2 linked regions of the Archangium violaceum genome follow. The protein of the gene in region 2 binds, or shares a complex with, the protein of the main gene of each other region. Links are inferred from orthologs where the notes say so. Each region holds a gene or a part of one and is shown on either strand. Other genes may lie near its edges.

What was found. The genes of interacting proteins can lie anywhere in the genome.
Region 1: the proteins of carA (region 2) and carB are in contact, whole or in part, in a solved structure (PDB 1KEE), measured with the Escherichia coli proteins. The link is inferred for Archangium violaceum from one-to-one orthologs.

Annotation. Positions count from the first base shown.
Region 1 is NZ_CP069338.1:10,282,170-10,286,635, forward strand. Bases 696-4,466 are described here. They hold carB (carbamoyl-phosphate synthase large subunit), read right to left. Parts: upstream 4,124-4,466; coding sequence 896-4,123; downstream 696-895. Other genes in these bases: JQX13_RS43410 (DUF1552 domain-containing protein), read left to right, coding at 696-815; JQX13_RS43420 (hypothetical protein), read left to right, coding at 4,279-4,466. In the rest of the region: more of JQX13_RS43410, read left to right, coding at 1-695. UniProt on the Escherichia coli protein: Large subunit of the glutamine-dependent carbamoyl phosphate synthetase (CPSase).
Region 2 is NZ_CP069338.1:9,276,995-9,281,383, forward strand. What follows is about bases 601-3,599. They hold carA (glutamine-hydrolyzing carbamoyl-phosphate synthase small subunit), read left to right. Parts: upstream 601-1,540; coding sequence 1,541-2,659; downstream 2,660-3,599. Other genes in these bases: JQX13_RS39265 (dihydroorotase), read left to right, coding at 601-1,541; JQX13_RS39275 (hypothetical protein), read left to right, coding at 2,674-3,357; JQX13_RS39280 (cytochrome B6), read right to left, coding at 3,419-3,599. In the rest of the region: JQX13_RS39260 (aspartate carbamoyltransferase catalytic subunit), read left to right, coding at 1-243; more of JQX13_RS39265, read left to right, coding at 240-600; more of JQX13_RS39280, read right to left, coding at 3,600-4,389. UniProt on the Escherichia coli protein: Small subunit of the glutamine-dependent carbamoyl phosphate synthetase (CPSase).

The DNA of each region.
Region 1 (4,466 bases), 1.0 Mb from region 2 along the record:
ACAACCCGGCGGCCCTCTTCACTCGGCTCTTCAGCGGCTTCTCGCCGGCTCCCGAGCCCCAGGTGGATCCGCGCGCCGCCCTGCGCGCCAGTGTGCTGGACGCGGTGCGCGAGGACGCGAAACGGCTCCAGGTCAGGCTGGGCAGCACGGACCGCGCCCGCCTGGACGCGCACCTCACCTCCATCAGCGAGCTCAGACAGCAGATCCTCGCCCTGCCTCCGCAATACACCCAGGCCTGCACCCAGCCCCAGCCCGTTACCCAGACGAATCGGGACTCGGGCGGGAAGGAGCCACTGGAGCAGGTGTCCAAGACCATGTCGGATCTGCTCGTCCTGGCCTGGGCGTGCGATCTCACCCGCGTGGCCAGTTACATGTTCTCCGGCGGAGTCTGCGCCACGGTGTTCCACATGCTGGGCCAGAGCCGGGGGAACCACGACCTCACCCACGACCCGGACCCCAGCGCCCAGGACCAGGTGCATGCTTCGGTGGTGTGGGTGGTGAAGCAGTTCGCCTATCTGTTGGAGCGACTGAAGGCGACCCCGGAGGCCGGGGGCAACCTGCTCGACAACAGCTGTCTGCTCCTCACCTCGGACGTGGCCGAGGGTTACGCCCACTCCACCACCGACTATCCCATCCTGGTGGCCGGACGCGCCGGCGGGTACCTGAAGTCCCCCGGCGTCCACGTGCGCTCCACCAGCAAGGAGAACACCAGCAACGTCCTGCTCACCTGCCTCAAGGCCGTGGGCACCGGTGTGGCCTCGGTGGGCGGTGACTCGGGATACAGCGACACCGAGTGCACCGCCATCAAGGCCTGAGCTGCCTGTTGGGGCAGCCCGGGGTCCGCATACCCTCACCCCGACCCTCTCCCAGGGGGAGAGGGAGGGATGGGGGGTTCCTACTTCTTCGCCAGGTAGTCCTGGAGCGGACGCACCGTCTGCTCCTTGCGCAGCAGCGCCTCCAGCGCTCCCACCGCCATCCGCGCCGCCTGCACCGTCGTGTAGTACGGCACGCCGTGCATCAGCGACTCGCGCCGGATGGAGAAGCTGTCCGCGATCTCCTGCTTGCCGAACGTCGAGTTGATCACCAACACGATCTGCCCGTCGACGATCTTGTCCACGATGTGCGGACGGCCCTCGGTCACCTTCAGCACCTTCTCCGTCTGGATGCCCTTCGTCGTCAGGTACTGGTGCGTGCCGCTCGTCGCCACCAGGGTGAAGCCCAGCGCCCGCAGCCGCCGCGCCAGGTCCACCACCGCCGGCTTGTCGTCGTTCTTCACCGAGATGAAGACCTTGCCGCTCCTCGGCAGCTTCACGCCCGCCGCCTGCTGGCTCTTGGCGAAGGCCGACGGGAAGTCATCCGCGATGCCCATCACCTCGCCCGTCGACTTCATCTCGGGCCCGAGGATGACGTCCACCCCGGCGAAGCGCGCGAACGGGAACACGGACTCCTTCACCGCCACGTGCCGGAACTCGGGCTCCTGCGTGGCCCCCAGCTCCGCCAGCGTCTTGCCCACCATGCACAGCGACGCCAGCTTCGCCAGCGCCACGCCCGTGGCCTTCGAGATGAACGGCACCGTGCGGCTCGCGCGCGGGTTCACCTCCAGCACGTAGATCGTCTTCCCCTGGATGGCGAACTGCACGTTCATCAGGCCCACCACGCCCAGCTCCTTCGCCAGGGCCATGGCCTGATCCTTCATGCGCTCCACCAGGTCCGGCGACAGCGAGTGCGGCGGCAGCGTGCACGCCGCGTCACCCGAGTGCACACCCGCCTCCTCCACGTGCTCCAACACCCCGCCCACCAGCACCGCGCCCGTCTTGTCCGCCACCAGGTCCAGGTCCACCTCGATGGCGTCCTTGAGGAAGCGATCGATCAGCACCGGGTGCTCCGGCGACGCGCTCACCGCCTCGCGCATGTAGCGCTCCAGGCTCTGCTGGTCGTAGACCACTTCCATCGCCCGGCCGCCCAGCACGTACGAGGGCCGCACCATCACCGGATAGCCGATGCGCTCGGCCACGCGGTAGGCCTCCTCGTGGCTGCGCGCCACGCCGTTCTCCGGCTGCTTCAGCCCCAGCTTCTCGATCAGCTGCGCGAAGCGCTCACGGTCCTCGGCCCGGTCGATGGCGTCCGGCGACGTGCCCAGAATCGGCAGCCCGGCCTTCTCCAGCGGCACGGACAGGCGCAGCGGCGTCTGCCCACCGAACTGGACGATGGCGCCCACCGGCTTCTCGCGCTGCGCCACCTCCAGCACGTCCTCGATGGTCAGCGGCTCGAAGTACAGGCGGTCCGACGTGTCGTAGTCCGTGGACACCGTCTCCGGGTTGCAGTTGACCATCACCGTCTCGTACCCGGCATCGCGCAGCGCGAAGGCCGCGTGCACGCAGCAGTAGTCGAACTCGATGCCCTGGCCGATCCGGATGGGGCCGCTGCCCAGGATGAGCACCTTCTGGCGCTCGGTGGGTGGCGCCTCGTCCTCCTCCTCGTAGGTGGAGTACAGGTACGGCGTGTAGGCCTCGAACTCGGCGGCACAGGTGTCCACCCGCTTGTACACGGGCCGGATGCCCTTGGCGTGCCGGCGCGCGCGCACGTCGGCTTCGGTGCAGCCCAGCAGCTGCGCCAGGTACTTGTCGGAGAAGCCATCCGCCTTGGCCGTGCGCAGCACCTCGTCCGGCACCTTGTCCAGCGTGCCGAACTCCTGGAGCTGCCGCGCCTCGTGCACCAGGGCCTGGATGTGGCGGAGGAACCAGGGATCGATGGCGGAGAGCTCGTGGACATCCTCCACCGTCATGCCCTCGCGGAAGGCCTGCACCAGGTACTGCGGCCGCTCCGGCCGGGGCACGCGCACGTAGTCGCGCAGCACCTTGCGCCGCTCCTCCTTCTCCTCGGGCAGCTCGGGCGACTCCAGGCCCGTGCGGCCGGACTCCATGGAGCGCATCGCCTTGAGGTAGGCCTCGCGGAAGGTGCGGCCAATGGCCATCACCTCGCCCACCGCGCGCATGCTGGTGTTGAGGGTGCGGTTGGCGTGGGGGAACTTCTCGAAGTTGAAGCGCGGCACCTTCACCACGACGTAGTCGAGCGTGGGCTCGAAGGACGCCGGGGTGTCGCGGGTGATGTCGTTGCGCAGCTCGTCCAGCGTGTAGCCCAGGGCCAGCTTCGCGGCCACCTTGGCGATGGGGTAGCCCGTGGCCTTCGAGGCCAGCGCGCTGGAGCGCGACACGCGCGGGTTCATCTCGATGACCACGATGCGCCCGTCGCGCGGGTTGACGCCGAACTGGATGTTCGAGCCGCCCGTGTCGACGCCGATCTCCCGGATGATGCGCATCGAGGCCTCACGCAGCCGCTGGTACTCGCGGTCCGTGAGCGTCTGGGCCGGGGCCACGGTGATGGAGTCACCGGTGTGCACGCCCATGGGGTCCAGGTTCTCGATGGAGCAGACGATGATGACGTTGTCCGCCGAGTCGCGGACCACCTCGAGCTCGTACTCCTTCCAGCCGAGGACGCTCTCCTCGATGAGGATGGTGGAGGTGGGGCTGGCCTTGAGACCGGAGCGGCAGATGGCCTCGTACTCCTCGCGGTTGTAGGCGATGCCGCCGCCGGTGCCGCCCAGGGTGAAGGAGGGCCGGATGATGGCGGGGAAGCCGATCTCGTCGGACAGCGCGAGGGCCTGCTCCATGGTGGTGGCGTAGCCGCTCTTGGGCAGGGCCACGCCGATGCGCTCCATGGCCTGCTTGAAGAGCAGCCGGTCCTCGGCCTTGTTGATGGCCTCCAGCGAGGCGCCGATGAGCCGGACGCCGTGCTTCTCGAGGATGCCCTGCTCCGCGAGCGCCTTGGCCAGATTGAGCGCCGTCTGGCCACCCATGGTGGGCAGGATCGAGTCCGGGCGCTCCTGAGCGATGATTCGCTCGGCGACCTCGACCGTGATGGGTTCGATGTACGTACGGTGCGCGAACTCCGGGTCGGTCATGACCGTCGCCGGGTTGCTGTTCAAGAGGACGACTTCGACGCCCTCCTCGCGCAGCGCCTTGGTGGCCTGCGTCCCAGAGTAGTCGAACTCGACCGCCTGCCCGATGACGATCGGGCCCGAGCCGATAACGAGAACCTTCCGGATGTCATTTCGCTTAGGCATCAAGGGGGGCCCAATAGCAACGTTCGCCCCCGCTTGCACCAACCGTGTGAAAACGGTAGCCGGAGAGGCGGAAATGGAGCCTGCCCGGCGGGAGGGGGTATCGGCCCCGGGCGCCGGGTCCTCTGCTAGTCTGGGCTCTGTTTTCCGGAGGTTTCATGCGTCGCTGGTCTCTGGTCCTGCTGCTCGCCACCGCGTCTCCCGTCCTCGCCCAGGAGGCCCAGGAAGCCCCCGCCGCTCCAGCGGCCGAGCCGGCTCCCGCTCCGGCTGCTCCGGCCGCCGAGCAGGCTCCCGCCGCCGCCGAAGGGACGCCCGCGGCGCAGAAGCCGTCCCGCCGCCGCCGCGC
Region 2 (4,389 bases):
CAGACGGAGCGGCAGAGCGAGAACTTCTTCCCCTCGGCGCGTGAGTTCTCCCGCATGTTCGGTCTCAACGCCGCCCGCGCCGAGCGGCTCAAGCCGGAGGCGCTCGTGCTGCACCCCGGCCCCATGAACCGGGGCGTGGAGATCGCCCCCGCCGTGGCCGATGGACCCCGCAGTGTCATCCTGGAGCAGGTGGCGCACGGGGTGGCCGTCCGCCGCGCCATCCTGGAGGAGGTGTGCCGATGAGCTCGACGATCCTCTTCCGCCGCGGGCGGGTCATCGATCCGCGCAACGGCGTGGACGGTGTGAGGGATGTGCTGGTGCGTGACGGCCGCGTCGCCGAGGTGTCCGAGGCGCCGCTGCAGGTGCAGGACGCGCGGGTGGTGGAGGCCTCGGGCAGGCTGGTGCTGCCGGGCTTCATCGACCTGCACGTGCACCTGCGCGAGCCGGGCGAGGAGGGCAAGGAGACGATCCTCACCGGGTGCATGGCGGCGGTGGCGGGTGGCTTCACCGCGGTGGTGGCCATGCCCAACACGAAGCCCGTCAACGACAGCGTGCTCGTCTCCGAGTACGTGAAGGCGAAGGCCCGCGAGGCGCGGCTGTGCCACGTGTACCTGGCGGGCGCCATCACCAAGGGGCTGCAGGGCGAGGAGATGGCGGAGATGGGCGCGCTCGTCTCGGCCGGCTGCGTCTGCATCACCGACGACGGCCGCCCGGTGATGAACGCCGGCCTCATGCGCCGCGCCCTCCAGTACGCCCAGCTCTTCGATCTCCCCGTCATGGTGCACGAGGAGGATCTGACGCTCTCGGGCAAGGGCGTGATGAACGAGGGCCGCACCTCCACGCGCCTGGGCCTCACCGGCATCCCTCCGTCCGCCGAGGTGGCCATGGTGGCGCGCGACATGGTGCTCCTGGAGGAGACGAAGGGCCGGCTACACGTCGCCCACGTCTCCTGCGAGGGCAGCGTGCGCCTCATCCGCGAGGCGAAGCGCCGGGGCCTGCGCGTCACCGCCGAGGCCACCCCGCACCACTTCACCCTGGATGACGAGGCCGTGGGCGCCTACGACACCCACGCCCGCATGAATCCGCCCCTGCGCACCCGCCGCGACATCGAGGCCGTGCGCGAGGGCCTCGCCGACGGCACCATCGACGCCATCGCCACGGACCACGCGCCCCACGGCGTGCTGGAGAAGCAGGTGGAGTTCGACAAGGCCTGGAATGGCGTGGTGGGCCTGGAGACGGCCCTGGGCCTCACGCTCGCCGTGGTACGCGAGGGTGCCCTGAGCCTGCAGCGGGCGGTGGCCCTGCTGACGGACGGGCCGGCGAAAGCATTCGGGCTGCCGGGCGGCCATCTGGCCCCTGGAGCCCCAGCGGACATCACGGTCGTGGAGCCGGACGTGGAGTGGACGGTGGACTCGGCGCGGTTCTTCTCCCGCAGCCGGAATACCCCCTTCCATGGCCGGCGCTTACCGGGCCGGGTCGCCCAGACTTGGGTCGACGGACGGCTCGTCTTCGAGGACGGTCACATCAAGGAGTCCAGGTGATGAAGCGGGCAGTGCTGGCATTGGCGGATGGCACCACCTTCGAGGGACGCGCGATTGGCGCCTCCGGCGAGACGGTGGGTGAGGTGGTGTTCAACACGTCCATGACCGGCTACCAGGAGATCCTCACGGATCCCTCCTACGTCGGGCAGATCGTCACCATGGCGTACCCCGAGATGGGCAACGTGGGCGCCAACCCCGGTGACCAGGAGTCGCAGAAGCCCCACGCCGTGGGCATGGTGGTGCGCAACTCCTCGGAGCAGCACTCCAACTGGCGCGCCCAGGAGACGCTCGACGCCTACCTCAAGCGCCACGGCATCGTCGGCATCGAGGGCATCGACACCCGGCGCCTGGTGCGGCACGTGCGCACGCACGGCGCGCAGATGGGCGTCATCTCCACCGAGGGCCACTCGCCGAACGCCCTGGTGGAGCGCGCCCGGACGGCTCGCGGCATGGAGGGGTTGGATCTCGCCACCGGCGTGTCCACCCACGAGCCCTACCTCTTCACCACGCCGACCCCGAACCTGCTCGGCGAGCCCGAGCGGCCCGCTCCGGAGCTGCGCTTCGACGTGGTGGCCTATGATTACGGCCTCAAGCGCTCCATGCTCCACTTCCTGGTGGACGTGGGCTGCCGCGTGAAGGTGGTGCCCGCCGGCACCTCCGCCGAGGCCGTGCTCGCCGAGAAGCCCCACGGCATCTTCCTCGCCAACGGCCCGGGAGACCCCGCGGCGGTGAAGGGCGCGGACAAGGTGGTGGCCTCGCTGCTCGGCAAGGTGCCCGTCTTCGGCATCTGCCTGGGACATCAGATCCTCGCCCTCGCATTGGGCGGCCGGACGTACAAGATGAAGTTCGGCCACCGGGGCGCCAACCAGCCTGTCAAGGACCTGACCACCGGCAAGGTCGAAATCACCTCGCAAAACCACGGCTTCGCGGTGGACGATGCGAGCGTGAAGGGCAAGGCGGTGGTGAGCCACGTCAACCTCAATGACGGCACCGTGGAGGGCCTGGTCATTCCCGACGCCCGCGCCTTCAGCGTGCAATACCACCCGGAAGCCTCGCCCGGTCCGTATGACGCCCGGTACCTCTTCTCACGTTTCGCGAAGCTGATGGCCGGAGAGTAGGATCTCGCAGCCCCATGGAATCCCCTCTTTCGCCGCTGTCGTACCAACCCTATCTCGATCAGCTCATCGCCTTCGGGAGCCAGGAGTCGCGCAAGCCGGATCTGCTCGACGCCAAGGCCGAGTACTTCCGCCTCACCGGCGAGGTCTTCGAGGACGACAAGCTCTTCGAGCTCCGGATGGCGTCCTTCCTGGACTACTACCTGTATGACCGCGTCTCGCCGATCTCCAAGCTGACGCCCGCGGCGGAGCTGTACCAGTTGCGGCTGCAGAGCGCCCCGCCCGAGGAGGCCAACGCCTTCCGTTGCTTCACGGAGACGGTCCATGGCCTCTTCGAGGTGCGCAAGCTGGGCAAGGGGCTGGTGCGTCTGCGCGAGCTCTTCTCGGGCAAGGATTTCGACGTCACCGAGCGCCGCCACATGGTGGGGCTCGAGACGGGCGACGTGCTGGAAGCCCGGCTGATCCCCTTCGCCGGCCACCTGCTGTTCTCCTCGGCCTTCTGCTTCCACCCTCGCATCGCCCTGAAGTCCATCAAGGCCGAGGTGAAGCGCCGCAAGAAGAAGGAGCCGGACCGTCCGCCCGTGGAGCTCGTCTGGGAGTGCGCCCGGCGCGCCGTGAAGGTCGAGCGCTACAAGCAGATCGCCATCGAGCGCATCTACGACTTCTCGCAGACGACGCCCTGGCTCGCCTCCGCGAGCTAGCGCGGGGAAGGGGGCAACACTCCTGGTTGCCCCCCCCTCTCTCGCCGCTCGGAGGCAACGGCTACAGCACGCGCAGGAACTCGACGAGGTCGGCCTTCTCCTGCTGGCTCATGCGCGACTGGAGCACGAGGTTGAAGAACTCCACCGTATCCTCGAGCGTGAGCAGCCGACCGTCGTGCAGGTAGGGCGGCGAGTCCTTGATGCCGCGCAGGGTGAACGTCTTGATGGGGCCCTCGGCGCGGCCCTTGGCACCCATGGGCGTGGAGCCCACGTGGTTGTAGAAGCGCTCGACCCGTAGATCATGCGCGAGGTTGTCCGTGTAGAACGGGGCCGGGTGGCAGCTGGCGCAGTGCTTGTTGAAGACGGCCTCGCCGCGGACCTCGGACTCGGTGGCCTTGGTGCGATCCAGCTTCCCCTGGATGTCGAGCTTGGGCGCGGGCGGGAAGTCGATGATGTTCTGCATGTGGCCCATCGCCATCTGCTCGCGGTCGGTGAAGTGACGCGCTCCCTTGCGCTCGGCCAGTGAGATGTCGCCGTCGAAGTAGGCGGAGTTCTCCTCCGTCTGGACGAACTGCTCGAGCGAGCGCAGCGTGCGCTTGGAGCCGAAGCGCGTCTGCGCGAAGACGCCTCGCAGCGAGGTGGTGTCCAGGCGGAAGCGCTCGCTCTGGGGCCGTACGTCCGGCGTGAGGTGGAACTGGCCGGTGGTGTGGCCGTTCACGTGGCAATCCAGGCAGGAGACGCCCTCCACCGGCTTCGCCGTGGAGCGATCCAGGGTGAGGTTGTGGCGCTGGGCGGTCGTCTTCTGCAGCAGCAGCCGCATGCCCTCCATCTGGAAGGGCGTCAGCACGTCCTGGAAGAGCGTCTCGAAGTTCTGCAGCGTGATGAGCTGGCCCTTGCTCACGTCACCCAGGTCGGGGCGGTTGGTGACGAAGAGGGCGGGGGGGAACTCGGGCAGGTAGGCATCCGGAAGATCGAAGCCCACGTCCACGCGCTCCAGGCCGTCCACGACCTTCGTCTGCACGGGCGGGAACA